4 regions of the Nocardiopsis sp. YSL2 genome follow, and region 4 is predicted to be linked to each of the others. Evidence: riboswitches for the same ligand, from Rfam matches in the RefSeq annotation. Region 4 holds a riboswitch; each other region holds the start of a gene.

Region 1 (7,145 bases), 2.4 Mb from region 4:
CACGCCGAACAGTCGCCCTCGGACAAGGTGGACGTGGTGCGGGCCGAGAGCGGGCACGCCGCGACGGTCATGGTCGGTGACGGCGTCAACGACGCCCCCGCCCTGGCCGCCGCGGGGGTGGGCGTGGCACTGGGTGCCCGGGGCTCGACCGCCTCATCGGAGACCGCGGACGTCGTGGTCACCGTGGACCGTCTGTCCAGGGTGGCCGAGAGCCTGGCCATCGCCCGCCGCACCCGGGTGATCGCACGCCAGAGCGCCGGCGCCGGGATGCTGCTGTCGGCGGTCGCGATGGTCGTCGCCGCGATCGGTCTGCTGCCCCCGACGGCGGGCGCGCTCACCCAGGAGGCGATCGACGTCGTGGTGATCCTCAACGCCCTGCGGGCCCTGACCGGCGGTCGCCGCGGCCGCGTGCCGGAGCTGCGCGGTGACGACGCCGAGCTCGTGCGCGCACTGGAGGAGGAGCACTCCCGGCTGTGGCCGCGGATCGAGGCGCTCGTACCCGCGGCCGAGCAGCTGGCCGGCGGGGGGCCGGACACGGCCGCGACGGCGGCCGGGCTCCGCGACTTCCTCGACGACCTGGCCGTGCACGAGGAGCGGGACGAGCACCTGCTCTACCCGCGGGTCGCCGGGGCCCTGGGAGGGCCCGAGACCACCGCCACGATGAGCCGGGGGCACAAGGAGATCGAGGATCTGTCGCGGCGCCTGCGCATGGCCCTGGACGAGGCCGCCGGAGCGCCCGGTGACGGCCGGGCTCAGCGGTACGCGGCCCGTCTGGCCATCGAGCTCCACGCCGTCCTGCGCCTGCACTTCGCCCAGGAGGAGGAGAACTTCCACGTCCTCGCCGACCCCGACCGGGGCGTCGGGGACGACGAACGCCGTCCCGGCGGGTCCCGGGGTTCAGCTTCGGCCGGGGAGAGCGGAACCGGGACACGGGGTGAGACCGGAACCGGGACGCGGTGGTAGCGCAGCGGTGGTAGCGCAAGGACCGGCGCCTGCCGCGGGGGAGGGCCGGCGACCGGTGCGTCCCCGCGGCGGGACGGACCGCCCCCGGACATCGGAGGGGACCGCCCCGGACACCGGGAGCGGCCGCGGGGCCGGGGGTTTCATGCGCGGCCTCGGCGCACAGCCGGGCCACAGGGCACCCGCCAACCACGGGAACGGTCCTCCGGTGGGAGCCGGAGACCGGCCCCCACCGGAGGAGGGATCACACCGCCGGGCCGCCCGGCGGGCTCCCAGCGCGCCAGTCGTCCGCAACGGTCTCCTCCGGTTCCGATCCGCCGGTGTCCAGGCGGAAGGGCGGGTAGCGGTCCGTCATCAGCGCGGCGTAGACCATGACCCGCAGCACCCAGCGGTTCAGGCCGACCACGAGATCGAACAGGCCCCGAGGATAGGTTCCCGTGAAGAGCAGGGCGATGGCCGCGAACAGCACGAGCAGGCCGATCAGCCCGGGTGAGCGGAACACCGTCCCGGCCGCTTCGGCCGCCCCCTCGTCCGTCCAGCCCGTGGTGATGCTCACGCCCCCGTAGACGAAGAGCCCCACCACCAGGTAGTGCGGAACCGCCAGCAGCCACCACTTGACCAGGACCAGTCCGCGGGACATCCGTTCCGGTGCCCGGACCGTCAGCCGCGCGGGGTAGTCGACGTCTCCGGACAGGGTGAAGGGCGGGTAGCGGTCGGTGCCCAGCACCCAGTAGGCGTAGAACCCGACCCTCCAGCTCCATCGCAGCACCCCGGTGTTGAACTCGAACAACCTCCGCGGATAGCGGCCGGTGAACAGGATCGCGAAGAAGGCCACCACGGTCACGGCGAAGAAGCCGATCCACAGGAAGAACAGCACGATGTAGTGGGGCAGCGCCAGCAGCCACTTCACAAGCCAGAGCCATCGGCTCACCGTGGGATCGGGCGTCGCCTCGACTCGTACCGGGTAGCGTGTGCCATCGGTCATGTCGGCCACCTCTCCGGGACGGCCGTTCGGTCGCCCCCACGTTCGACACTGCACCCCCTCGGTGAGCCGCGGTCAGGGCTCTGGGGCGTCTTTTCGCAGGTCGTTCGGCCCCCTCGGGCGGGGAACTGCGCCCCTAGCGCCGCCGACGTCCCCGCACCCAGGCTGGAGGGGAGCGAGGGGACACGGAGGTTCCGGCATGAGGGTGTTGGTCGGATATGCGAGCGAACACGGATCCACCCGGGAGGTCGCGCAGAGGATCGCCGACCGCCTGAGCGAGCGCGGGCACAGCGTGGAGGTGTGGACCCTGGCCGACGCCCCCTCGGCCGACGGCTACGAGGCCGTGGTCCTGGGTAGCGCCGTGCACGGCGGCGCCTGGCTCGCGGAGGCCTCCGACTACCTGCACGCCAACACCGCGCCGCTCGGCCAACGGCCGGTCTGGGCGTTCAGCGTGGGGCTGGCACGGGCCGTCGGGGGCTGGTTCCACAAGCACGCCCGGGACCCCCAGGAGGTCACGGAGCTGCGCGAAAGCGCCCGTCTCCGCGAACACCGCCTCCTGGCCGGCGCCCTGAGCCCCGAACACCTGCCCATGTTCGGTCGTGCCGTCTACCGGATCATGGGCGGACGCTACGGCGACTTCCGTGACTGGACGGAGATCGACGACTGGGCCGGGGCGATCGCCGCGGACCTGTCCTCCAGCCGGCCCCCGGGCGCCGCCGCGGTATGACCGCCCCGGCGCCCGCGGCGCCCGCGGCCTCCGCGTCAGTGCGGCGGGCGGATGATCGCGACCGGGCACGGGCTGTGTGAGATCACGTTCCGGCTCACCGAGCCCAGCAGCATCCCCGCGAAACCGCCGCGCCCGCGCGATCCCACGACCATCAGGTCACAGTCCGAGGCCGTGGCGCACAGGGCCTCGACCGGGTGGCCCGTCGCCACCACCTCCTCGACCCGCACCCGCGGCCGGTTCGCGCGCTCCTGCGCGATCGACTCCGACAGTATCCGCCGGGCCTCCTTCTCGGCCGCGGCCTCCTCGGTCTTCCTCTCCTCGTCCGTCCTGGTCCAGGACGGATCCTCCAGCGCACCGAAACGCCACCAGGGGCCGCCCCGGTGGACCGTCACCGCCCGCAGCACGGACCCGCGGACGTCGGCCGTGGAGAACGCCCACTCCGCGGCGGCCCGTGAGGTCGCCGACCCGTCGACGCCGACCAGGACGCGTCCCTTGGCGGGACCCGGATCCCGGTCGGGAACGACGACGAGCGGGCACGACGCGGCGACGAGCAGGTCCAGGGCCGTCGAATCCGGAAGGACGGCGTCCAGGGTCGTCATGCGGTGCGCGCCGACGACCAGCGAGTGCGCCTTCTGGCTCTCCCGCAGCAGGACCGGTTCGGGGTCCCCGGTGATGTGCACCGCCTCGACGGTGAGGTCGGGGACGCGCTCCAGCACCCGCCGACGCGCTTCCTCCACGATGCGGCGTGCGAACTCGTCCAGGTCGAAGCCGGGTAGGCCGTGCGGTACGGCGTGGTAGTGCGGCCAGTCGAACGCGTACACGACGCGCAGATCCAGGCCCCGCGACCGTGCGTCGTCCGCGGCCCAGTCGAGGGCCCGGTCGCTCGCTGGTGTTCCGTTGACCGCCGCCACCACGGGTGCGTGTTCGTGGACCATGGTTTCCCCCAGCCGCTCGTGGTCCCTTCCTACGCCACGCTAGGGACCCGCGGGGCACGTCCGCCAGAGGCGGACGTCATGGCCGCGGGGCTTTCGTGACCCGCGGAGGGGGACCTGCGCCGCTTGACACCGCGCGTTCCGTCGAGGTGCGTCGGCGCCCCCTCGCGCGGGCTGCCCTGCGAGCCCGCCGCCCCGCGCTTATTGCCAATCCCGCTCCCAGGGCCTACCTTCGGGGTGCCGTGGTGTTCGGGAAGTCCGGTGAGAATCCGGCGCGGCCCTCGCCACTGTGCACGGGAAGCCCTCGCGTCCCGTGTGCCGCCGGATTCCGTTCGGCGGCACACGGCCACACGCCACTGGGAAAGCACCCCTGAGGGGTGCGGACCTGGGAAGGCGGACTCGGGGGCGGTGACCCTGCAGCCAGGAGACCGGCCACGGCACTGACGACCGTCCACGAGGTGCTGGAGATTGGTCCCCCGACAATGCACATACCCGAAGGCCTGCTGCCCCCGCTGCACGCCGCCGCCTGGACCGCGGCCGCGGCCCCGTTCATCGTCCACGGCGTACGCTCCCTCACCCGCGAGATGCGGGCCAACCCCGACGCCAAGCTGCTGCTCGGCGCCGCCGGCGCGTTCTGCTTCGTCCTCTCGGCGCTGAAGATCCCCTCGGCGACCGGAACCAGCTCCCACCCGGTCGGGGTCGGCCTGGGCGCGGTGCTCTTCCGACCACCGGTGATGGCGGTCCTGGGCACGATCACCCTGCTCTTCCAGGCGCTTCTGCTCGCGCACGGCGGACTGTCCACGCTCGGAGCCAACGCCTTCTCGCTCGCCGTGGTCGGCCCCTGGGTGGCCTACGGCGCCTTCAGGCTGCTGAGAGCGGCCACCGCCCGGCTGTCCGAAGGGCTGTCGATGTCCGTGTCGGTGTTCGCGGCGGCGTTCTCGGCCAGCCTGGGCACCTACACCGTCACCAGTTTCCAGCTCGCCCTGGCGCACCCGGACCCGGTGAGCGGGATCGTCGGCGCGTTCGCCAAGTACGCGGCCATCTTCTCCCTCACCCAGATCCCCATCGCGGTCATCGAAGGCCTCATCACCGTGGCCGTGGTCCGCATCCTCACCTCCGTCAGCCGTGGTGACCTGGTCCGGCTCGGACTCCTGCGCGCGGCCGCGGCGACGCCCGCACCCGGGGCCGAGTCCGCAGGGCGGCCCTCCGCCGCGCCCACGACCCCCGCCGAGACCCGCGAAGAGGGGACCACCGCATGAGCGACACGAGCAAGCCCCGCGCGTGGGTGACCTGGGCCCTGCTGGGAGCCGTGGCCGTCCTGGCCGTACTGCCGCTGCTGACGGGCGCCGCCGACCACCTGGAAGAGCCGTTCGCCGGTGCCGACGGCGAGGCCGAGAGCCTGGTGAACGAACTGGATCCCGAGTACGAGCCGTGGCTGTCGCCCGTGTTCGAGCTGCCCTCGGGTGAGGTCGAGTCCGGGCTGTTCGCCCTGCAGGCGGCGATCGGCGCCGGAATCGTCGGCTACGTCTTCGGGGTGGTGCGCACACGGTCCAGGCTGCGGCCCGTGACGGGATCGGGCCACGCCGCGGCGTCGCCCGTCGCGCCGAGCGGTGCGGGGCCCGGAACCGGCCACGGCCCCGGCGCCGCCGAGCCGGAGCCGAGCGACGACGCCTCCGAACGCTGACCCCGCGTGACACCGATCGATACCGCCGCCTACCGGAGCCGGTGGCGGCGGTACCACCCCGCCGTGAAGGGGGTCCTGTGCGGTGGGCTGCTGGCGTGCGCACTGCTGCTGCCACCGTGGCCGGGCGCCGCGCTGGTGGCCGCGGCCACGCTGGCGGCCGCCGCGGCGGCCCGCGTCCCCTTCGGGCTGCTGGCACGTGTGGCGGCCGCGCCGCTGCTGCTCATCATCACCAGCGCGGTCCCACTTCTGCTGACCGTGGGCGGTCCGGGGGAACTGGGCTGGGCCGAAGGGGGGCCGGAACGGGCCGCCGCCGTGGTGGCGCGGGCCTCCGCCGCACTCGGCACCCAGCTCCTGTTCGTCCTGACCACGCCCATGGCCGACCTGCTCGCCCGCCTGGGCCGCTCCCGGCTGCCCACCGCCCTAGTCGAGGTGATCGCCCTGACCTACCAGATGCTGATGGTGCTGTTGCAGACCGCTCAGCGCGTCGCGTCCGGCCAGGCGGGGCGGCTGGGCTACCACTCCCGGCGGTCCGGAATCCGTTCGGCGGGTGCGCTGGGCGGGGTGCTGCTGGTCCGTTCCCTGGACCGGGCACGGCGGCTTCAGGACGGCCTGGCCTGTCGCGGATACACCGGGCGGCTCACAGTCCAGACCGCCGAGCAGCCGGTTCGGCCGGTGGAGCTGGCCGCGGCCGCCGCTCCGGCCCTGCTGGTCGCCGCCCTCTCCCTCACCCACGCGGTCCTGCTGTGAGCACTGGAACCGCCGACGACTCCTTGGAGGCACGCATGCGCGCCCGACCCCGGTCCGGCCTCCCCGCCGCCACGGCGGCGGACCCCGCGCCGGCCGGACCCGGCGTCCCGCCCGTCCTGGCCGGGAACGGCCTGCACTACGAGTACGAGGGCACGGGCCCCGCCCTGACCGGGGTGGACGTACGGATCCGCAACGGCGGACTGCTGGCGGTACTGGGCCCGAACGGGGGTGGCAAGACCACGTTGTTGCGGCTGCTGGCCGGCAGCCTGGCGCCCACCCGGGGGTCGGTGCTGCTGGACGGGGACCCGTTGACGCACGGTCGGCGCGCCCGGGACCGACTGCGCCGCCGGGTGCAGATGGTCTTCCAGGACCCAGACGACCAGCTGTTCTCCGCCACCGTCGGCCAGGACGTCTCGTTCGGCCCCCTCAACCTGGACCTGCCCGGCGACCAGGTGCGTGAGCGGGTGGACTGGGCGCTGGACGCGCTCGGCATCACCGCGCTCGCGGACCGGCCCACCCACCTGCTCTCCTACGGCCAGCGCAAACGGGTGGTGCTGGCCGGGGCGATGGCGATGCTCCCCGACGTGCTGATCCTGGACGAGCCCACGGCCGGGTTGGACCCGGCGGGGGTGGCGGAACTGGTGACGACCCTGGACTCCCTACGGGCCCGGGGCACCACGCTCGTGGTGTCCACGCACGACGTCGACCTGGCGCACGGCTGGGCGGACCAGGCGCTGGTACTGGACCGGACGGTCCTGGCGGCGGGCCCGGCCGGGGAGGTCCTGGGCGACACCGACCTGTTGGCCCGGGCCCGGCTGCGACCCGCCTGGGGCCCGGTGGTCGGGCGGGCGCTGCGCGCGCACGGACTTCTGCCGGACGACGCGGCCGACCCCGCCTCACCGGAGGACCTGGCCCGGCTCCTGGACACCTGAACGGTCGGCGACCTCCACGCCGTCAGGGACGGTCTTCCTGGACGCGCCCACCACCGGCCTGGACATCCAGTCCCGCGACGACCAGTGGGACGCGTTGGACCGGCTGCGCGAGGACGGCTCCACCATCGTCCTCACCACGCACTACCTGGAGATCCAGATCTTCCGGAACCGGCTGGTCCTG
Region 2 (7,145 bases), 1.8 Mb from region 4:
CCGGTCCACTCGTCCACCGCCGCCTCGGCCGCCTCCGCCGGATCGATGAGGACGGTGATGTCCTCGGGCGCGGTGGTGCCGCCTCCGGTGATCGCCGCGCAGGCGGTCACCGGCAGGAGCACCGCCGCGAGGGCGGCACCGGTCCTCCACCGCCGGGCCGGGACCGGGCTGGACCCGGTCCTGACCTGGGGAACTCGGGTCGCTGGCACTGACGGACTCCCTCAACTGGACCGATTCCACGCTTGTCTTGCCAGCAAGATAGAGGACCGGGAGTGCCGCCCAGGTGTCCTGACCACAAGTGGTCAGGACACCTGGCGCGTCATCCCCGTGCACGCCCTGTCCGTCCGCCCCTACACGTCCTCGTGGTCCCCGTCCGGGGACGGGCTCTCCTCGGGCGGTGCGGGGACGCCGTCGACGTAGGTCGCGCCGGGCTCGGTGGTACCGAGCAGCTGGGAGACGGTGACCATGGTGTAGCCGCGCGCGTCCAGCTCACGGATGATCTCGTGGGACGCGGTGATCGACGTGTCGTGGATGTCGTGCATGAGGATGATGGCGCCGTCGGAGGCACCGTTCAGCGCGCGGCCCTTCACGATCGACGCGTTGCGGTCCTTCCAGTCGTTGGTGTCGACGCTCCACAGGATCTGCGCCAGCCCCATGTCCGCGGTCACGGCCGCGACGCTGTCGTCGGTCGCGCCGTACGGCGGACGCATGAGGTCGGGGGTGTAGCCGGTCTCGCGGTAGATCTGTGCCTGCACGGTGGCCAGCTCCGACCGCACAGCGCTCTCGCTCAGGCCCGTCAGGTCGGGGTGGCCGAGCGTGTGGTTGGCGATCTCGTGCCCCTCGGCGTAGGCCCGCCGGACCGTCATCGGGTCCGCCATGACCGGCACACCGGTGACGAAGAACGTGGCCCGCGCGTCGTACTCCGCCAGGGTGTCCAGCAGCGCGGGGGTGCCCCCACCGGGACCGTCGTCGTAGGTCAGGGCCACGCACCTGGTCTCGGGGTCGGAGCAGTCGACCTCGTCGTCGACGGGGGACAGGTGGCCCGGCGTCGGGTCGTCCCGGCCGTCCTTGTCCGCCTCGGGCGGCTCGGCGATGGCGAACCCCCGTACCCCGACGGTCGCCGCGTCGCGCACCCGCGCGCCCAGCTCCGACAGCAGGGGCTCGGTCCCCTCGCGGTCCAGCACCGCGTGCACGCGGCCCTCGTCGGGCGCCGCCACCTGCCCGTCGTCGAACTCCACGACCAGGTCGCCGTCCGGGTTGAACCCGACGGAGTCGTACAGCGCGCCGACCGGGTGGATGGTGTCGGTGTACGCGGAGTCCGGAACGCGTTCCCTGACCAGTCCGTTGGCCTCCGCCAGCTGGTCCTGTCCGCCGAACAGGCGCGTGGACTCGAAGGTCTGCCCGGTGGCGGTGTCGTACCAGTAGGTGCTGTGGCACTCCCGGGTGCCCTCGGAGTCGGTCTCCATGCTCGTCATACGCACGCCCACCACGCCGTCGTTGGCGGCGGTGAGCTGCCACTCGGCCTCGTAGGACTCCGCGCCCGGGTTGGCGGCGTCGAACGCCTCGACGCCGGCGGCCAGTGTCCGGTCGAGGAAGTCGGTGAGCGGCTCGGCGTTGGGCAGGACGGGGTAGCGGACCACCACGTCGAGGTCGCCGTCGTAGGCGAGTTCGGCCTCGTCGAGGTCCACGACCTCGGCGGGGTCGACCACCGTCAGCTCGTCGGGTTCGCCGGTCGCGGGTATCTCGGGAGCACTCGCGTCCTCGGTGGACCCGTTCGAGGCGGTCTCCGAGTCGACGGGGGCCAGGGGCCCCGAGGGACGGGTCGCCAGGTACACCAGTCCCAACAGGACCACCATCGCGACCACAACCGTGATCAGGGGGCGATCAGGTGCCATCGTGGGGTGGGACGGCTTGTTCACCAGGGGTTCTCCACGTTCATCTGCAGACGAACGTTCGCGCGGAGCCGGGGTGCTCCCGCGCGCAACGCTTGTTCATGTGTTGTGTGACGCCCGACACGGAGCGGGGGTTCGCGCGGAAATCGGGCGCATGGCAAGGGATTCTGCGCCGGGTGCAGGGGCGAAGCGGGGGTCTCCCTATACTTGCAGGCGTGGAAGGTACACAGTCCACGAACGCGCCGGTCCGAGCCCCGGACCACAGTGGGCTGTGTCGCAAGAGGGAACCCGGTGCGAGTCCGGGACTGCCCCGCAGCGGTGAGTGGGAACGAAAGTCGCCATGAGCACTGGCACTCCGACCGGAACGGTCGGCGGCTGGGAAGCGGCGTCGAGTAGGTGAGCCGGTCGACCGGCACCGCCCACGAGTCCGAAGACCTGCCTCCGCCCGGTGGCGCACCCGTGCCGCCGGTGGTCCCGCGCCCCGAGGGAGGGCCAAGGGCGGTGGCAGGCGTGCGCGTCCCGGACGCGCTCTGACGCGTGCCCGCGTCCTTCTCTCCTACCCTCGGCCGGGACCCGGCTTTCGACGAGGGGAGAGAAGCTCATGACCACTACTCCGGCGGCCCCGCGGCCGTCCGTGCGCTCCACCGTGCACGGCTACCCGAGGATCGGCCCGCGCCGCGAACTCAAGCGCGCCTGCGAGTCCTACTGGAAGGGGGCCATCGGCGCCCGGGAGCTCGACACCGTCGCCTCCGCCCTGCGCTCGGGCGTCCTGGCCCAGCTGCGCGCGGCGGGCGTCGACGACCTGCCCTCCAACACCTTCTCCCTCTACGACCACGTCCTGGACACCGCGGTCCTGTTCGATCTGGTCCCCTCACGCTTCGCCTCCCCTGCCGCCGCGGCCGACCGCGACGAGGAGCTGCGCCGCTACTTCGCGATGGCCCGCGGCGACGAGGGCGCACCGCCGCTGGAGATGACCAAGTGGTTCGACACGAACTACCACTACCTGGTGCCCGAACTCTCGCCGCGCACCCGGCCCCGCCTGGTCGGAGACAAGCCCGTCGCCGAGTTCCGGGAGGCCGCCGCCGAGGGGTACCACACCCGTCCGGTCCTGCTCGGGCCGCTGACCTTCCTGATGCTCGCCAAGGCCGCTGACGACGCCCCGGCGGGCTGGGATCCGCTCAGCCTGCTCGACCAGCTGCTCGACGCCTACACCCTGCTCCTGGGCGAGTTGAGGTCGGCCGGGGCCACCGAGGTCCAGCTCGACGAACCGATCCTGGCCACCGACGAGGGCCGCGCCGCCACCGACCGCCTGGAGCGCGTCTACCAGCGGCTGGGATCGCTCACCGAGCGCCCCGCCCTGTCGGTGTCCACCTACTTCGGCTCCATCGGCGCCCCCGCGCTGCGCGTGCTCAAGGAGTCCCCGGTCGAGGCGGTGGGTCTGGACCTGGTGACCGACGGCGAGGCCGTCGACGACCTGGTGCAGGTGTCCGGGCTGGGTTCGACCCGGCTGGTGGCCGGGGTCGTGGACGGGCGCAACGTGTGGCGCACCGACGTGCGGGCCGCCGCGGCCACGCTCGGCACACTGCTCGCCCTGACCGACGAGCTCACCGTCGGTACCTCCTGCTCCCTGCTGCACGTGCCCATCGACCTGGACGCCGAGACCGCACTGGAGCCCGAACTGCGCGGAGCCCTGGCCTTCGCCAAGCAGAAGGCCGCGGAAGTGGCCCTGCTCGGCCGCGTCCTCTCCGAGGGCTCCGAGGGGGCCGACGTCGACGACGCGTCGGCCACCCGGCCCCCGTCCTTCACCGACGCCCGTGTACGCGCACGCCTGGACGCGCTCGGCCCGCAGGCGGAACGACGCACCAAGGTACGCGGCCTGCCCACGGACACGCCCCTGACCACCACCACGATCGGGTCCTTCCCCCAGACCCCCGACCTGCGCCGCGCCCGCGCCGCCCACCGCCGGGGCGAACTGTCGGAGCAGGACTACACCAAGCTCCTGCGCGAGGAGATCGACCGCGTCATCGCACTCCAGGAGGACATCGGCCTGGACGTCCTCGTGCACGGCGAGCCCGAGCGCAACGACATGGTCCAGTACTTCGCCGAGCACCTTCGGGGCTTCGGCACCACCGAGTTCGGATGGGTGCAGTCCTACGGGTCCCGGTGCGTGCGCCCGCCGATCCTCTACGGGGACGTCTCCCGGCCCGAACCGATGACGGTCGAGTGGATCACCTACGCACAGGGTCGGACCGACAAACCGGTCAAGGGCATGCTCACCGGACCCGTCACGATGCTGGCCTGGTCGTTCGTCCGCACCGACCAGCCCTTGGGCGAGACCGCCCGCCAGGTCGGACTGGCCCTGCGCGACGAGGTCACCGACCTGGAGCGCGCCGGGATCCGGCACATCCAGGTGGACGAGGCCGCACTGCGCGAGCTGTTGCCGCTGCGCCGGGAGCGGCGCCAGGCCTACCTCGACTGGGCGGTGGGCTCCTTCCGGCTGGCGACCAGCGGTGTCGCGCCGACCACGACCGTCCACACGCACATGTGCTACTCGGAGTTCGGCCTGATCGTCGACGGCATCGAGGCGCTCGACGCCGACGTCACGAGTGTCGAGGCGGCCCGCTCACGCATGGAGCTGGTGGCCGACCTGGGCCGCCGCGGCTACCGCAGGGGGATCGGCCCGGGGGTGTACGACATCCACTCGCCACGGGTGCCCTCGGTGGAGGAGATCGTGGAGTCGCTGCGCCTGGCGGTCGCCCACATCGACGCGGACAAGGTGTGGGTCAACCCCGACTGCGGGCTCAAGACCCGCCGCTACGCCGAGGCGGAGCAGGCCCTGCGCAACATGGTCGAGGCCGCCCGTCGCGTCCGCGCCGAGCTCGAAGCCGGGATCCCACGGGACCGACCGGTCCTGCGGGGACGCCGGTAGCGGAGGAGGCCCGCAGAGCACGCGAGAGGGGGCCGCGGCTTCGCGCCGCGGCCCCCTCGCTGCCTCCGCCGGATCAGGTGCCGACGAGTGCGAGCGCCTCGTTGGCGGCGCCCGTCATGATGTCCTCGACGTTGTCGGGGAGGGTGACCTCGGCGTCCTCGTTGCTGAAGGGCGGGTTCACCTGGTACTCGATCCGGATGTTGAGGTTCGCGGTCCGGATGAGCACGACCGCCTGCGGCACCTCGGTCCCCACGTAGTCGTAGACCGTGGTGACGTACTGGGCCTGGTCGCCCAGGTCGATCTCCTTGTTCTCATCGACACCGTCGGCGACGTAGTTCGTGTAGTCGGACTGACCGGTCACGTCCTCCAGCGCCCTGTTGAAGTCGTCGGTGGCGGCCTCGACGGAGTCGGCGGCGGAGTAGGGGACCTGGTAGGAGATGTCGAAGCTCGCGTAGCCGTCCGCGGGGTTGCCCTCGGGCGGGTCGGCCAGGAGGCTGCTGCACGAGGAGGTGTTGTCCTGGACGGACTTGGTGCCGTCCTCGGTCAGCAGGAAGTCCGACTGGACCTGCTCGGTGAAGGCCTCGCAGGGCTCGGTGGGAACCTCGTAGGGCGGCTCACCGTCGGGCTCGGCGTCGGGCTCGACGGTGTCGTCGTCCTCGGGGGCCTCCTCGCCGGCGGTCTCGGCCTCGGTGGCCTCGACCTGCCGGTCCGCGACCGCGGTGCCGCCGTCGTTGCCGTTCGTGACGAGCATGACCACGACGGCGATGACGAGGACGATGATGATCGCGCCACCGCCGATGACGACCCACAGGCCGGCCTTGCTGCCGCCGCCCTGGGGCTGGTGCGGTGGCGGGGGGTAGCCGGGGCCGACCGGACCACCGGGGCCGACCGGACCACCGGGACCGCCGGGACCGCCGTAGGGCGGCTGGCCGCCCGCGTACATCCCCTGGTCCTGCCCGCCGGCGTAGCCGCCGTAGCCGGGCTGGCCACCGGTGTTCGGGTCGCCGCCGAAGGGCATACCGCCCTGCGGCTGGCCGTAGGGAGGCTGGCCCGGGCCGGGCTCCCCACCACCGTAGGGGTTCGGTGGCTGGTTGTAAGGTCCGTTTTCGCTCATGGCTCCCCTCGCCCGGTGATGTGCTGACCGTGTTGTCTGGGACGCGTGTGCGCCGCCCTGGGTTCTCACGACTTCCGCGCGCCCGTTCGCGGCTGAGCCGGTACGGCACGGGAGTCGTGTGGGGAGGTCGCCACCCGTGGTCACCGGCCGCGGGCGAGAGCGGGTGGGTGGCGGGTGTGCGTTCCCCGTGTGTGGAGGAGGCCCCCAGAAGTGCTGGGGGCACCGACCGCCGACGCGAAGCCGGGTCGCTACTCGCGGGCAGGGGCCGGAACCTGATGCATCCTAACCGGGCAGACGGTCGCCCAGCAGGGCCGGGCCCGTGGTAGCGGAGGGAATCGTCACCGTTTTGTGCTGGTCGCGCACCTGGCCCGCATCGGAGTGACGCGATCGTGATGTTCTGGCCTGGACGTGCCCGGGGTGCTCGGGGTAATGGAACCGGGCCGGAGTGGCGGGTGCGGCCGATCCGCGGTCGGCCGCACGGCCCCGGGCGGACACGGAGCGCGCCGGGGAGGCTCTGCTGCGTGACCGCGGCACTGGTGTGGTGGCCGGATGCGGCCACCACACGCCGATCGGCGACCTCCCGGCTCCGTGACGTCCTAGAACATCGAGATGTGCACGTGGTCGAAGTGGTTCTCGGTGATACTGCCGCGGTCGGCCATGTCGCGCCAGCCGGTGTCACCGCGGCGCACGTCCCAGATCTGCTGGCGGTAGATCACGTACATGATCCCCAGGTCCTCGGCGTTCTCCCGGGCCCACTCGGCGATCGCCCAGCCGCGGTCGATCTGGTTCTGCGGGGGCATCGAACCGTTGGCGTCCACCATGAAGTCGCAGGCCCGGCCCTTGGGGTGCTCACCGACGATCCAGCCGCCGACCGGCCGGTAACAGCCCACGCCGCCCACGTCGCGCCCCTCGCCGAACTCCTCGATCACCAGCGCGCGCATCTGCTCGGTCCGCGGCGTGATGTTGTACCGGCCGCCCATCTCCTGCACCGGGTAGTCGGCGATCATCCGCTGCACCTCGCGCCGGCGCTCCTCCAGCTCGTCCAGGTCCGCCTCGACCTCCTCCAGCTGCTCGTTCGCGTTCTCCTGCGCGACCTCGTCGCGCGACAACGCCTGGTTCAGCTGGTCGATCTTGTCCTGGTTGCTGGTCGAGAGGTAGTCCACGACGATCGCGCGGTCGATGACCTCGTCGGGCTCGGCGTCCACGAACA
Region 3 (7,145 bases), 150 kb from region 4:
CGACCGGCGACAACGCCTTCGTCGGGTCGGCGCGCGGCGCGGTCGGCGACCCCATGGCCTTCGGAACCGACGTGCTCCGGACCGCGCCGGTGCTCGGGCGCGAGTCGGAGTTGCGCGTCGCCTCGGAGGGGGACGCCGTGCTGATCGGTGTCGTGGCGGTGACGGCGCCCATGCGGACCTGACAGCGGGTCCGCCGGTGCCGCCGCGGTGACGCTCCGTGGACCCGGCTCACCGGGACGGATGCCGAAATCCGACTATGCGTGCCTAGTAAGTAACTCTCAGTATTTGAAGGTGGCACACAAAACGAGACAGTTTTGGCTAGGCTGTGCCCCGGCCATGGATATGGCCCAGAGTTGATAGGGAAGGGGGCGGTGTCACGTGGACCGCTGCGCGTTGTTCGTCGACGCGGGGTACCTTCTCGCTGACGGCGCGATGGCCGTACACGGAACCCGCAACCGGGACTCCGTCTCCTGGGACTACTCCGGACTCGTCCAGTTCCTCAACGAGGTCGCGCGCGACCGCACCGGCCTGCCGCTGCTGCGGTGCTACTGGTACGAGGCCGTCGCCGACGATCGCCGCACGCAGGAACAGGACGGCATCGCCGACATCCCGGGCATCAAGTTCCGCGCGGCGCGGATCAGGCCCGGACGGCGCGAGGGCGTGGAGAGCTACGTCCAACGGGACCTCACGACCCTGGCCCGCACCGGCGTCCTGTGCGACGCCGTCCTGGTCAGCGGGGACGAGGACATGGCGTCGGTCGTCGCGGACGTGCAGGACCTCGGCGTGCGCGTCACCGTCGTGCACATCTCCGTCGAGGGCAACTGGACGATCTCCCGCCAGCTGCGCCGCGAATGCGACGACCTCATCGAGATCGGCGCCGGCCACCTCCGGCCGCACGTGAACCTGCTCACCGGCAGTGAGGCCTCCCAGGAGAGCGCCTCCAAGACCACCACGCCGTTCGCCAACGGCCGCGCCCGCTCGGCGCCCGAGACCCCCCGCCAGCCCGTGGTCGCCCAGCCCGGTGCGAGCCGGGTCGAGCCGGCCACCACGTCCAGCGGGGGCCTGGAGGCGATGTTCGCCGAAACCGGCGGGCAGCCCGCGCCCCAGGGCAGCGCCATGGACCAGCTGCGCGCCATGCGCAGGTCGCTCGCACAGCAGCGCGGCGGCGGGGACCACCTGGCCGGGCGCGGTGCCGACTCCCAGCCGTCCGGTCCGATCGACGCCAACGGGTTTCCGTCCGGGGGACAGCCCGCCATGGGCGGCGGCCGCTATCCGGGCACGTCCGCGGGCGGGGCGCCCTCGACCCCCAACGGCCAGGGGAACTACCCGATGACGGGCTCCCACGGCGGTCTGGGCCGGCCGGAGGGCTACACCCTGCCGGGCAGACAGGCCCCCACGGGGAACGGCCAGCCGATGGGCAACGGGCAGCCGATGACCGGGGCCCAGCGACCGTACTCGCCGGGGACGGGCCCGCAGCGCTCCTTCGCGGGCGGTACCGGACCGCAACAGTCCTTCGCCGGTGGGACCGGGCCACAACAGTCCTTCGCGTCGGGGACGGGACCACAGCCCTCGTTCGCCGCCGACCCCCAGACGGGACACGCGCCACCGCAGAGAAGCGCGCCACCGCCGGAACAGCGGTTCGGACCCGGGGACGACTCCGGTTTCGGGGGTGGGCACGAGACAAACCCTACCTATGGGACCAGTACGGAAACTGACGCCGCACGACGCGGCGGGCCGGCACCCGGATACGGGGTGCGGCCGCCTACTGGTCCCGACCACGACACCGTCCGGTACGGTACCGACGGTTATCAGGAACCGCGTTCAAGTCCTGGATATCCCCAGCAGAGCGGTCCCGGCGCGAATACCGTTGACGAAGCGGTGCATGTCGCGCACAAAGAAGGGAACGACTTCGCGGAGTCGATCGCCCGCGAGGCGCCCGCCCTGTGGGTGGAGGCCGTTCTCGCGCGTAGGCCCCGGATGCCCTCCGATCTGGAGGCGCGTCTGCTCCAGGGGTCCTCGCTACCGATCGACCACCTGTTGCGCGACGAGGTCCGGGACGGACTGCGCCAGGGGTTCTGGCAGGCACTGGAGCGCGCCAGGCCCTGAGCGGCGCGTGGGAGTGCGAGTAGGGGATGGCGGCGATGCGGTTGACGCACGTGACGACGGCGGAGCTCGATCGTCTGGAGTTCCATGCCGTCAGGTCCGGCGAACACGGAGGAGTCGCCGCCCAGCTACTGGAGCTGGCCAACCGGGTCGACGCCGGTAGTGAGATCGGCCGCGCGGAGCTGTTCGTCCGGGCGGGGGAGCAGTGGGAGATCGCGCAGGAGTTCGAGCGTGCCTGCGCGGCCTACCAGCGGGCGATCGACGACGGCGGCTCCACGGTGATCGACGCGCGCGCCCTGCGCGCAGGCGCGCTCCTGCACCTGGACGAAGTGGAGCGGGCACAGGCGCAGCTCAAACGCCTGGAGACCGAGGGGCCGCACGGCCTGTCCACCCACATCCACATCGCGGAGGCGCTCTACGCCCACGACGACCTGGAAGGCGCCGAGAGGTGGGCCACAGCCGGCGCCCGCCGGCACGTCGATGGCGAGGTGACCCCCTACGTGCACGATCTGCTGATGGAGCTGCTGCGCATCCGGTTCCGTATCCGCACCGATCTCGGGTTGGACGAGGACGATCTGGACGAGTGGGCCGATGCGCTCTGAGCGCGTGCGTCCCCCGCGGCGCCGCACCGCGCCGCCCGGCCACACCACCCCACCGCCCCGGCGGCCGCACCACGACCGTCGGGAACTTCACCACGCGCCCTGATCGCCATCGCCCCCACGGGGGCCTAGTCTGAGTCCGGCCGCCTTCCCGCGGCGTCCGAGCCCTTGCCCGAACCCCCCGCTGTGGCGGGGGTCCGAGGCGTGCCATACCACGCCCCCGGTGTGCTCATCCTCGTCCGGGTGGAACCCGAGAAATCGGCGACACGCCATCATCTTGCGGTGTTCCGAGGCGCCATCCCCTAGATGTAGTATCGGGCCCGCTGGTGGTTCACCCCGCGGGGTGAGGCGAGAGGGAACCCGGTGTGAATCCGGGGCTGCCCCGCAGCGGTAAGTGGGAACGAAGGCCGTCACACGCACTGGGAACCCCTGAGAGTGCCCGGGAAGCGACAGTCGGTAGGCCGCCCACGAGCCCGAAGACCTGCCACCGGCGCGCACGCCAGACGTGCGCCGACGACGGGGCTTCGAGGGTGAGCCGCGCCGACCCACCGGTCCGTCGACCGCTCGCATCCAGTGCGTCGGTCCCCCCGGTGTGCCGTGCGCCTTGCTGACTCGTGTCCCCTCCCCGCCGGGACTCTTCTACCGAGGTTGGAGCCGCTGTATGACCCTTGACGTCGAGGCCGTGCCCGCATCCGTCCGGCCCGAGACGGCCACCGACGGCGCGCCCCCCGCCGCCATCGACCGGATCGAGCACGTCGTAACCGAGGCCTGCGCGCGGCTGTCGGGTGTTTCGGCGGACAAGGTCCTCACGGAGGCCCGACGCGGCTTCTTCCCCGGCATCTCCGACGCCGAGGTCGAACTCGCGCTGGTCATGGCGGCCCGCAGCTTCGTGGAGGTCGACCCCGACTACTCCCACGTGGCCGCGCGCCTGCTGCTGGACAAGCTCCGCCGCGAGGCCCTCACGTTCATCAGCGGATCCCCCGACGCCGCGGGCCAGTCCGAGATGGCCGACCGCTACCCGGCCTACCTGGCCGCCTACGTCGGCCGCGGCATCGACCTCGGGCAGCTCGACCCCGCGCTGGCCCGGTTCGACCTGGACCGCCTGGGCAAGGCGCTGCGCCCCGAGCGCGACGAGCAGTTCACCTTCCTGGGCATCCAGACCCTCTACGACCGCTACTTCCTGCACAGCGACGAGGTCCGCTACGAGCTGCCGCAGGCGTTCTTCATGCGCGTGGCGATGGGCCTGGCGCTCAACGAGGACGACCGCGAGGCGCGCGCGATCGAGTTCTACGAGCTGCTCTCCTCGTTCGACTTCATGGCCTCCACGCCCACCCTGTTCAACGCGGGCACGGTCCGCGCCCAGCTGTCGTCGTGCTTCCTCACCACCGTCGGCGACGACCTGCAGGACATCTTCCACGGCATCAGCAACAACGCGATGCTGTCCAAGTACTCGGGCGGCCTCGGCAACGACTGGACCCCGGTCCGCGGCCTCGGATCGCACATCCGGGGGACCAACGGCAAGAGCCAGGGCGTCGTCCCGTTCCTGAAGATCGCCAACGACACCGCCGTCGCGGTCAATCAGGGGGGAAAGCGGAAGGGCGCGGTCTGCGCCTACCTGGAGACCTGGCACATCGACATCGAGGAGTTCCTCGACCTCCGCAAGAACACCGGTGACGAGCGCCGCCGCACCCACGACATGAACACCGCGAACTGGGTCCCCGACCTGTTCATGCAGCGGGTCGAGGAGGGCGGCGACTGGACCCTGTTCTCGCCGAACGAGGTGCCCGACCTGCACGACAAGTACGGCACGGACTTCGCCGAGGCCTACACCCGCTACGAGGCCGAGGCCGCGGCGGGCCGGATCAAGGTGTCCAAGACCCTGCCGGCCGTCGAGCTGTGGCGCCGCATGCTCACCATGCTGTTCGAGACCGGCCACCCGTGGATCACCTTCAAGGACCCCTCCAACCTGCGCTCGCCCCAGCAGCACACGGGCGTGGTCCACTCCTCCAACCTGTGCACCGAGATCACGCTGAACACCAGCGCCGACGAGGTCGCCGTCTGCAACCTGGGATCGGTCAACCTCGCCCAGCACGTGGGACCGCAGGGCCTGGACGCCGAGCGGCTGCGCCGGACCGTGCGCACCGCCGTGCGCATGCTCGACAACGTCATCGACGTGAACTTCTACACGATCCCCGAGGCGCGCCGAGCGAACATGCGCCACCGCCCCGTGGGCCTGGGCCTGATGGGCTTCCAGGACGCGCTGTTCAAGCTGCGCACCCCCTACGCCTCGGACGGCGCCGTCACGTTCGCCGACGAGAGCATGGAGCTGATCAGCTACTACGCGATCGAGGCCTCCGCGGAGCTGGCCGCCGAGCGCGGCTCCTACGAGTCCTTCGACGGCTCGCTGTGGAGCCAGGGCATCCTGCCGATCGACTCCCTGCGGCTGCTGGCCGAGGCCCGCGGCGGCGTGCTGGACATGGACCGCGGCGAGACCCTGGACTGGGACTCGCTGCGCGAGCGCGTCCGCTCGACCGGCATGCGCAACTCCAACGTGATGGCCATCGCGCCCACCGCGACCATCGCCAACATCACCGGCGTCGGCCAGTCGATCGAGCCCGTCTACCGGAACCTGTTCGTGAAGTCGAACATGTCCGGCGACTTCACGGTCGTCAACCCCTACCTGGTCCGCGACCTCAAGGAGCGCGGACTCTGGGACGACCAGATGGTCTCCGACCTGAAGATGCACGACGGCAGCCTGGGCGCCATCGACCGCGTCCCCGCCGACCTCAAGGCGCTCTACGCGACCGCGTTCGAGGTCGACCCCGAGTGGCTGGTGGACGCGGGCTCGCGCCGCCAGAAGTGGATCGACCAGGCCCAGTCGCTGAACCTGTACATGGCGGCGCCGAGCGGCCGCAAGCTGGACGCCCTGTATCGGCGCGCCTGGAAGTCCGGGCTCAAGACCACGTACTACCTGCGCTCGCAGAGCGCCACGCACGTGGAGAAGAGCACGCTCAAGGGCACAGACGGCCGCCTCAACGCCGTCTCCTCCGGCCCGGCCCCGGCCCCGGCTCCGTCGCCCGCGCCGTCCCCGAGCCCGTCGCCGTCGCCCGCCCCGAGCCCGGCTCCGGCCCCCGCCCCGAACGCCGCACCCGCCGACGCCGGTGAGGACGAGTTCGACATCGTGGACGGCCAGGCCTGCTCCATCGACGACCCCGAGTGCGAGGCCTGCCAGTAGTAGAAGGCAGCCCCCCGGGGCGGCGGCTCGCGAGCCGCCGCCCCGGCGAACCACTCTCCCCAGACACGACAGTTCCGGCCACGACGGCCGGAGAACGGAAGTACCCGAGGATGACCACCGTCTCCGAGAACAGCGCCGCCGCCACCAGCGGCCTCGGCGAGATCCAGCGCGACGCCGAGCGCGTCAACGTCGACGACAAGGCGATGATCAACGCCCGCGCCGACGTCAACCAGCTGCTGCCGCTCAAGTACACCTGGGCGTGGGACAAGTACCTCGCGGGCTGCAACAACCACTGGATGCCCACCGAGGTCGCCATGCAGGCCGACATCGCCCTGTGGAAGTCCAAGGACGGTCTGACCGAGGACGAGCGCCTGATGCTCAAGCGCAACCTCGGGTTCTTCGCCACCGCGGAGTCGCTGGTGGCCAACAACATCGTCCTGGCCGTCTACCGCCAGCTGACCAACCCCGAGTGCCGCCAGTACCTGCTGCGTCAGGCCTTCGAGGAGGCGGTGCACACCCACACCTTCCAGTACATCTGCGAGAGCCTCGGCCTGGACGAGGGCGAGCTCTTCAACATGTACCGCGAGGTCCCCTCGATCACGGCCAAGGACGCCTGGGCGCTCAAGTACACCCAGAACCTGGAGGACCCGGAGTTCCGCACCGGTACGCCCGAGGCCGACCAGGCGTTCCTGCGCGACCTGGTGGCGTTCTACGTCATCTTCGAGGGCATGTGGTTCTACACGGGCTTCGCGCAGATCCTGTCGCTGGGCCGCCGCAACAAGATGGTCGGCATCGCCGAGCAGTACCAGTACATCCTGCGCGACGAGTCGATCCACCTGAACTTCGGCATCGACGTGATCAACCAGATCAAGATCGAGAACCCGCACCTGTGGAGCACCGAGTTCCAGGCCGAGGTCCGCACCATGCTGACCGAGGCCTGTGAGCTGGAGGTGGCCTACGGCCGCGAGACCATGCCGCGCGGCGTGCTGGGGCTCAACGCCGAGCTGTGCGAGAAGTACATGCACTTCATCACCGACCGGCGCGCGGAGCAGATCGGCCTGGCGCCGATCTTCGGGGAGAGCGAGAACCCCTTCCCGTGGATGAGCGAGATGATGGACCTGCAGAAGGAGAAGAACTTCTTCGAGACCCGGGTCATCGAGTACCAGACCGGCGGCGGCCTGGACTGGGACTGACCTGCGAGGACACGG
Region 4 (7,145 bases):
CGTCTCCCTCATGGCCGACGGCCACACCGACCGAACGGTCGACGAGCGGGCACTCAGCCGGAACAGCAGGGAGGCCGCGGAGGCGTTCCAGTTCGCGGCGACGCTGGCCGGACACGCGACGTCACTGCGTCGCCGTCCGCCCGACGCGTCCACGAACGACGACACGTGGGACGTCGGGCTGCGCCGAAGGACCCACTTCTCCCCCCGGGTGGCGGCCGCGAGGAAGTCGGTGTTCCGCATCTCTCGCGAGGCCTACGACGGCCACATCTGGTGCCCGACGACACCGAACGGCACCTGGCTGGCCCGACGGGAGGGGACGGTGTACTTCACAGGGAACTCCTTCATGTGCTGTGCGCACGGATACGTGATGGAGGGCCGCGGCCTGTTCCGCACCCAGGCCGCACAGCCGGGTGGGAACTCGACCTACTACTCGTGCACACTGGCGACAGGACCGAAGGACCCGATCACCGCCGCGCAGGTCAACGCGGTCCGCCAGCTGCGGGAATGGCTCATGGAACCGCGGTCGTCGATCGCCGGGACGGTCAGGGGCCACCGCGACTTCGTGGCCACCTCCTGCCCCGGGGAGAAGGCCTACGACATGGTGCGGGACGGCACGTTCCGCGCGGCGGCGCGGTGGGGCGACGAGGCACCCGACGCGGACGAACGCCCGGCGCCCGACCCTGACCCGCCCCGGCGACCCGAGCCGGGGACGGACGCACCTCCGTTCCCGTTGCCGCGCGGCCATGCCTTCGGCCCGAGGAGCGGGCCGGTCTGGCAGGTTAGCGGCTACTACTCGCACCGCGAGGACCTGCGCCGGTGGCAGCGCAGGATGCGCGACCGGGGCTGGATCATCACGCCCGACGGCCTGTACGGCGACCAGACCGAGGCGGTCACCAGAACATTCCAGGCTGAGAAGGACCTGGTGGACGACGGTCTGATCGGTGTTCGGACCTGGGCGGCCGCCTGGACCGCACCCATCACCTGACCGGCTCGCGACGGTCACCGCCCCGGCTCACCCTCACGGCGGTGACCTCCTCGTCCGGCGGCCCCGGCTCGGGCTGCGGGCGACCGTCCTTCGAGAACGCCCACCAGGGCCGCGGCGACGCGGGCGACGGCGTGGTCGTCGTCGTGGGCCAGGTGGCGCAGGACCTCCAGCCCGGTGGTTCCCGCGAGCTCGACCAGCGCCTGGGTGAGGCGGATCCGCGTCGCGGAGTCAGCGGTGGGCGCGGCGAGTTCGTCGATCAGGGCGGCCGTGATCCGGTCCGCGCGCCCGGGGTCCTGGGACAGCGTTCCCAGGACCTCCGCGGCCTCCACGTCGTTGGCCCCCTCGACCACCATGCCGACCAGTGCGGGCACCGCCGCGGCCGCGCCCCGCCGGCCCAGAGCCAGAGCGGCGTGCCCGCGCACCGTCGGATCCGCGTCCCGCAGGGCGTCCGTGAGCACCGCGTCCGCCCCCGGGGCGTCGGCCATACCGGCGATCGCCAGCACCGCGCGCCGCCGGATGTCGACGTCCTCCGAGCGCGCTCCCGCCTCCAGCTCCGCCACGCCGCCGCCCGAACGGGCGACGGCCCACCGCAGGGCGCCCGCGACATGGGGGTCGGCCTCGGTCAGGACCGCCCTGGCCAACAGCTCGGCGGAAGCCGACACGTCGTCCGACCGGGCCAGGACGGCCTGCTGCCTGCGCCCGGCGCTGGGCGAGTCGAGTTCCCGCATGAGTTCGACGATGCGCAGGACGCCCTGCCAGCCGGTGGGCGTCGTCGCGTCGATCGCTCGGAGCCGCTCGAGCAATTCCCGTTCCCTCGCCAGACGGTCCTCCGTCCACCTGATGAGGTCGCTGACCAGAGCTGCCGGTGTGAAGGCCGGGTCCTCCAGGGCGCGCCCGATCTGCTTGAGGGAGAGCCCGAGGGACCGCAGGCTCTCCACGTGGAAGATCCTGCGGACGTCCTCGGCGGAGTACTCGCGGTAGCCACCGGCGGTGCGGCCCGTCGGCCGGACCAGTCCCAGGGCGTCGTAGTGCCGCAGCATCCGGCTGCTCACCCCGGAGAGACGGGCCACCTCGCCGATCAGCAATGCGCGGCCTCCGGCGACCCGTCCGCCTCCGGCGACCCGTCCGCCTCCGGCGACCCGTCGGCCTCCGGCGCCTCGGTACCGGCCGCCGTGGCCGCCACGGCGGCGGCAGCGGCCGCGGCTCGCCGGGGACCGAGTGTGTTCACGCGCTCCGCCTCCTCGATGGCCGCGTCGAAACCGGCCTCCGGGTCCCGCCGGAGCATCTCGGTGGCGCGGGCGTGCGCGGCCACCGCCGGGTCGGGGTGCCCGGCGGCCTCTTCCAGCGCGGGTTCCACGGCCTCACCGAGGTCGACGAGCGCCCGGCTCAGGCTCAGCCGCACCCCGCGGTCGCCACGACCGAGCTGCGAGACCAGTGCGTCGGCCAGGTCCCCCTTCTCGCGCTCGGGCACGAGCATGGCCGCGACGCGCCACGCGGTCCGCGCGACCTGGTCGTCGGCGTCGCGGAGCATGTCGCGGGTGATCCAGGGCCACGTGCTCCTGTCGCCGATCTTGGAGAGCAGATGCAGCGCCTGACCGCGGGCCTGGGGGCGCTCGGAGTCCAGCTCCTGGCAGATCCTGGGCAGAGTGATCTCCGGCGGGAGGCGGATCAGTGCCCAGGACAGCATGTCCCGCACGAAGAAGTCGGGCTCGACCGCGCAGCGCTCGATGAGCGTCTCCAGCAGTTCGGGGTCGGGGTTCGAGCCGACCGCCAGGGCCGCCTGGAGCCGGACCGAGGTGTCCTTGGCGGACAGGGCCTGGGCCGCGCGGGTGTTCGGGGTCGTGTTCATCGGGACCACCTCCTGCGCTCCAGTGAAGACCTTGTCACGGTGTCAAGGTCAAGTCCATGACCGATGGAGGGGGAACCCGCCGGTCACGGATCGCCCGATGGGGGTGCGCCCCGACGACGTGTCCTACGCGGACCGCCCGCGCCGGGCCGCGCCGTCTCGGGGCGCGTGCGGCGGGACCGCGGTCTGGGCGGAGACCGCTGGACCAGCGCCGCGAGCTGCGGGGTACCCTCGTCGAGCCAGTCGAACTCCACCTCGTGGGGCAGGGAACCCGGTGCGAACCCGGGACTGACGCGCAGCGGTGAGGGTGACGGGCGGGCACGCCCCGGGACGGTGTCCCGGGGCAGTCACTGGAGCGGTACGAGGCTCCGGGAAGGCGCTCCGCACCGATCGATCCCGAGTCCGAAGACCTGCTGGCGCTGGCGGTGACGGGCCGCCAGGTCAACCGGGTCCCGCGAAACGGGCCCCTGACCCGAAGGACGCACGTGTCCCCGAAGGATGTCCCCTCCGCCGATCCGCGCACCCCGCGTACGCGGCGCGACCGCTGCCCCGGCGCCCTGCGCCCGTGGCCCGCCGACGACGGGCTGCTCGTCCGGCTCCGGCTCGTCGGCGGCCGGCTGCCCGCGAGCACGCTGCGCGACGTGGCGGCCGTGGCCGCCGAGTTCGGCGACGGCCGGGTCCGCGTGACCGGCCGGGCCAACATCCAGCTGCGTGCCCTTCCCGGACACGACGGGCGGCTGACCCCCGAGGCGTTCCACGCGGTGGAGGGAACCGGTCTGCTGCCCTCGCCCGCCCATGAGCTGGTGCGCAACATCATGGCCTCGCCGTGCACCGGCCGCACCGGCGGACGCGCTGATCTGCGGCCGCTCGCCGCCGCACTGGACGGGCTGCTGTGCGCCGATCCGCGTCGGGCCGGGCTTCCGGGCCGGTTCCTGTTCGTCCTGGACGACGGGCGCGGTGACCTGGTCGAACGCTCCTGCGATCTGGGCCTGACGGCCCTTGACGCGCGGGTCGCCCAAGTGAGGGTCGGGGACGGCTGGGGCCCGGTCGTGCCGCTCGACGAGGCGCCGGGCGCGATCGTGCGACTCGCCGACGAGTTCCTGGCGCGGCGTGGCGAGGGCCCCTCGGCCGCGTGGCACGTCGCCGAGCTCCCGGCGCCGCTGACCGATCCGGTGCCCCCGGATCCGCGCCTGCCGGACGCCGCGCCACCGCTGCCGTACGGCCCGCTGGCCGGTGGCGGTCGCCACGTGCCGGTCCCCGACGCGGGCCTGGACCGGGCCGCCGCCGAGGCACTCGCCGAGGAGGCGCTCGCCGCCGGTGACGGAGAGCGCGGCGACCTCGTCGTCACGCCCTGGCGCGGCGTCCTCGTCCCCGGGCGGGCACAGTGACCACAGCGAACCGACCGAATCCATCTCACCGGCCGGGCCGACTCGACCAGCCGAGCGGCCCGGACCGACGTGAGCCCGCGAACCAGCCGGACCGACGTGAGCAGATGAACCAGCAGAACCGACCGGTGAGACCGGACGACCCGAACCGACCGGACGCGCCCGACGCATCGGACCGGAGGCACCGGCCGAGCCCGCCGAAGCGACCCGTCCGGCACTACGAGTACATCGACGACGGGCCCGCGATCTACGCCGACTCCTTCGCCATCATCCGGCGCGAGGCCCGGCTGGCGCACCTGCCCGCCAACGCCGAACGGCTCGCCGTGCGGATGATCCACGGCACCGGCCAGGTCGATCTGGCCGACGACCTCGTCGTCCACCCCGGCCTCGTCCCGGCGGCACGCGCCGCCCTCCGGGACGGCGCGCCGATCCTGTGCGACGCCACGATGGTCGCCACCGGAGTGACCGCGAACCGGCTGCCGCGGGGCAACGACGTGCTCTGCTTCCTCGGCGACGAGCGCGTCCCCGGCCTCGCCCGTGAGTGGGGCACCACCCGCACCGCGGCCGCGGTGTCGCTGTGGGAGCCCCTGCTCGAGGGCGCGGTCGTCGCCGTCGGCAACGCCCCCACCGCGCTCTTCCACCTGCTGGAGATGCTGGCCGACGGCGCCCCGCGCCCCGCCGCGATCGTCGGCTGCCCCGTCGGCTTCGTCGGGGCCGCCGAGTCCAAGCAGGCCCTGACCGAATTCGCCGAGCGGTTCGGCGTGGACGTCCCCTACGTGACCGCTCGCGGCCGCCGCGGAGGCTCCGCGATGACCTCGTCGGCCCTCAACGCACTCGCCAAGGAGGAGGAGTGACCGGTCGTTTCCACGGCGTCGGTGTCGGTCCCGGAGACCCCGAGCTGATCACCCTCAAGGCGGCCCGGCTCATCGCCGCCGCCGACGTCGTCGCCTACCACGCCGGCGTCGGCAAGCAGTCCAACGCCCGGCGTATCGCCCAGGAACTGATCCCTTCGTCGGCGGTCGAGGAGCAGCTCACCTACCCGGTGACCACCGGCGCGACCGACCACCCCGGTGGTTACGCGGGCGCGCTGGCCGACTTCTACGAGCAGTCCGCGTCCCGGCTGGCCGCCCACCTGGACGCCGGCCGCGACGTCGTGCTGCTCTCCGAGGGCGACCCCCTGTTCTACGGGTCGTACATGTACATGCACGACCGGCTCTCCGAGCGGTACGAGACGGAGGTCGTGCCGGGGGTTCCGGCGTTCGCAGCCGCCACGGCCGCGCCGCTGGCCCGGCAGACCGACGTGCTCACCGTGCTGCCCGGCACCCTGCCCGAACCCGAGCTGGCCCGCCGCCTGGCGGACACCGACGCGGCCGTGATCATGAAGCTGGGCCGGACCTTCCCGGCCGTCCGCCGCGCCCTGGAGGCCGCAGGACGACTGGAGCACGCGGAGTACGTGGAGCGGGCCTCGATGGCGTGCGAGCGGCGGATGCCGGTCTCGGAGGTCGACCCGGCGACGGTGCCCTACTTCTCGCTGGTGCTGGTCACCGGCGACAGCCGCAACGGCCGCCGGTCGCGGAGCGGCGCGCCGACACCCGCGGTCGCCGGATCCGCTGGGCAGGCCGCCCGGACCGGGGCGGCAGGGCAGGGCGGTACCGCGGAACGGGAAGGCGGCGCCGACCCCGCGGCGGCCGCGGAACGCGCGGGCGAAGTGCTGGTCGTGGGGCTGGGGCCCGGTCCCGAGCACTGGCTCACGCCCGAGGCCGCGACGGCGCTCGGCGAGGTGGGCCATGTCGTGGGCTACGGCCCCTACGTGGCCCGGGTCGCGCCGCGCCCCGGCCTCACCCGGCACGCGTCCGGCAACACCGTCGAACTCGACCGTGCCCGCCTCGCCCTGGACCTGGCCGCACGCGGCGAACGCGTCGCCGTGGTCTCGGGCGGTGACGCCGGGGTCTTCGGCATGGCCACGGCCGTGTTCGAGGCGGCCGAGGATCCCGCGTACCAGGACGTGCCGGTCCGAGTGCTGCCCGGGGTGAGCGCGGTGCAGGCGGTCGCGGCCCGGGCGGGCGCCCCCGTCGGCGGTGACTTCGCGGTGATGAGCCTCTCCGACCGACTGAAGCCGTGGGAGGTGATCGAGCGGCGGCTCCGCGCCGTCGCCGAGGCCGACCTGGCCCTGGCCGTCTACAACCCGGCCTCCCGGTCGCGGACCGAACAGGTCGTCAACGCCCGACGGATCCTGTTGGAGCACCGCAAGCCCGACACCGTGGTCGTCGTCGGCCGGGACGTCGGACGCGAGGGCGAGTCGCTGACGGTGACCACCCTCGCCGACCTCGATCCGGCCGCCATCGACATGCGCTGCCTGGTGATCGTCGGCGCGTCCGGCACCCGGGTCTCCGGTGCGGGGCGGGTCTGGACCCCCAGGTGGGTGAAGCCGTGACCGTGCACTTCGTGGGGGCGGGCCCCGGCGCCGCGGACCTGCTGACCGTGCGGGCGACGCGGATGCTCGCCGCGGCCGGCGTGGTGCTCTACCCCGGCACGTACCTGGACCCGGAGGTCCTCACCCACTGCGCGCCCGACGCCGACCTGGTGGACACCCAGGGCCTGGACCTCGACCGCATCACCGACCACCTGGTCGCCGCGCACGCCTCCGGGCGGGACGTCGTCCGGCTCACGTCCGGCGATCCGTCGATCTACTCGGCGCTGGCCGAACAGACGCGCCGGCTCGACGCGCACGGCGTCCCGTGGGACGTCACTCCGGGTGTGCCGGCGTACGCGGCCGCCTCGGCGCTGGTGGGGCGGGAGCTGACCGTGCCGCTGGTGGCGCAGTCGGTGGTGCTGACGCGGACCCGGGCGCGCTCGACGGCCATGCCGGAGACCGAGTCGCTGGGCGCCTTCGCGGCGACCCGGGCCACGCTGGTGCTGCACCTGGCGA

The links. Region 4 has a riboswitch for cobalamin ahead of M1P99_RS11980 (nitrite reductase). Riboswitches for the same ligand answer to the same signal wherever they lie in the genome.
Region 1: another riboswitch for cobalamin. It lies ahead of M1P99_RS22990 (energy-coupling factor ABC transporter permease); the one in region 4 lies ahead of M1P99_RS11980 (nitrite reductase).
Region 2: another riboswitch for cobalamin. It lies ahead of metE (5-methyltetrahydropteroyltriglutamate--homocysteine S-methyltransferase); the one in region 4 lies ahead of M1P99_RS11980 (nitrite reductase).
Region 3: another riboswitch for cobalamin. It lies ahead of M1P99_RS12595 (ribonucleoside-diphosphate reductase subunit alpha); the one in region 4 lies ahead of M1P99_RS11980 (nitrite reductase).

The regions. Positions count from the first base shown of each region.
Region 1 is NZ_JAMOAO010000001.1:5,206,222-5,213,366, forward strand. Features, by position in the region: gene M1P99_RS22970 (heavy metal translocating P-type ATPase) at 1-963, shown strand, start outside; gene M1P99_RS22975 (DUF4389 domain-containing protein) at 1,205-1,945, opposite strand; gene M1P99_RS22980 (flavodoxin domain-containing protein) at 2,142-2,669, shown strand; gene M1P99_RS22985 (universal stress protein) at 2,705-3,604, opposite strand; cobalamin riboswitch at 3,828-4,053, shown strand; gene M1P99_RS22990 (energy-coupling factor ABC transporter permease) at 4,084-4,860, shown strand; gene M1P99_RS22995 (energy-coupling factor ABC transporter substrate-binding protein) at 4,857-5,285, shown strand; gene cbiQ (cobalt ECF transporter T component CbiQ) at 5,292-6,032, shown strand; gene M1P99_RS23005 (energy-coupling factor ABC transporter ATP-binding protein) at 6,029-6,964, shown strand; gene M1P99_RS23010 (hypothetical protein) at 7,059-7,145, shown strand, end outside.
Region 2 is NZ_JAMOAO010000001.1:4,603,107-4,610,251, forward strand. Features, by position in the region: gene M1P99_RS20210 (polysaccharide deacetylase family protein) at 1-209, opposite strand, end outside; gene M1P99_RS20215 (polysaccharide deacetylase family protein) at 351-1,895, opposite strand; cobalamin riboswitch at 2,157-2,331, shown strand; gene metE (5-methyltetrahydropteroyltriglutamate--homocysteine S-methyltransferase) at 2,494-4,821, shown strand; gene M1P99_RS20225 (DUF3558 domain-containing protein) at 4,895-5,935, opposite strand; gene M1P99_RS20230 (hypothetical protein) at 6,532-7,145, opposite strand, start outside.
Region 3 is NZ_JAMOAO010000001.1:2,904,351-2,911,495, forward strand. Features, by position in the region: gene M1P99_RS12580 (sigma-70 family RNA polymerase sigma factor) at 1-182, shown strand, start outside; gene M1P99_RS12585 (NYN domain-containing protein) at 379-2,106, shown strand; gene M1P99_RS12590 (hypothetical protein) at 2,133-2,705, shown strand; cobalamin riboswitch at 3,013-3,206, shown strand; gene M1P99_RS12595 (ribonucleoside-diphosphate reductase subunit alpha) at 3,364-5,937, shown strand; gene M1P99_RS12600 (ribonucleotide-diphosphate reductase subunit beta) at 6,048-7,130, shown strand.
Region 4 is NZ_JAMOAO010000001.1:2,757,270-2,764,414, reverse strand. Features, by position in the region: gene M1P99_RS11995 (peptidoglycan-binding protein) at 1-985, shown strand, start outside; gene M1P99_RS11990 (MerR family transcriptional regulator) at 1,000-2,070, opposite strand; gene M1P99_RS11985 (HEAT repeat domain-containing protein) at 2,064-2,834, opposite strand; cobalamin riboswitch at 3,055-3,264, shown strand; gene M1P99_RS11980 (nitrite reductase) at 3,317-4,219, shown strand; gene M1P99_RS11975 (precorrin-8X methylmutase) at 4,324-5,070, shown strand; gene M1P99_RS11970 (precorrin-2 C(20)-methyltransferase) at 5,067-6,650, shown strand; gene M1P99_RS11965 (cobalt-precorrin-4/precorrin-4 C(11)-methyltransferase) at 6,635-7,145, shown strand, end outside.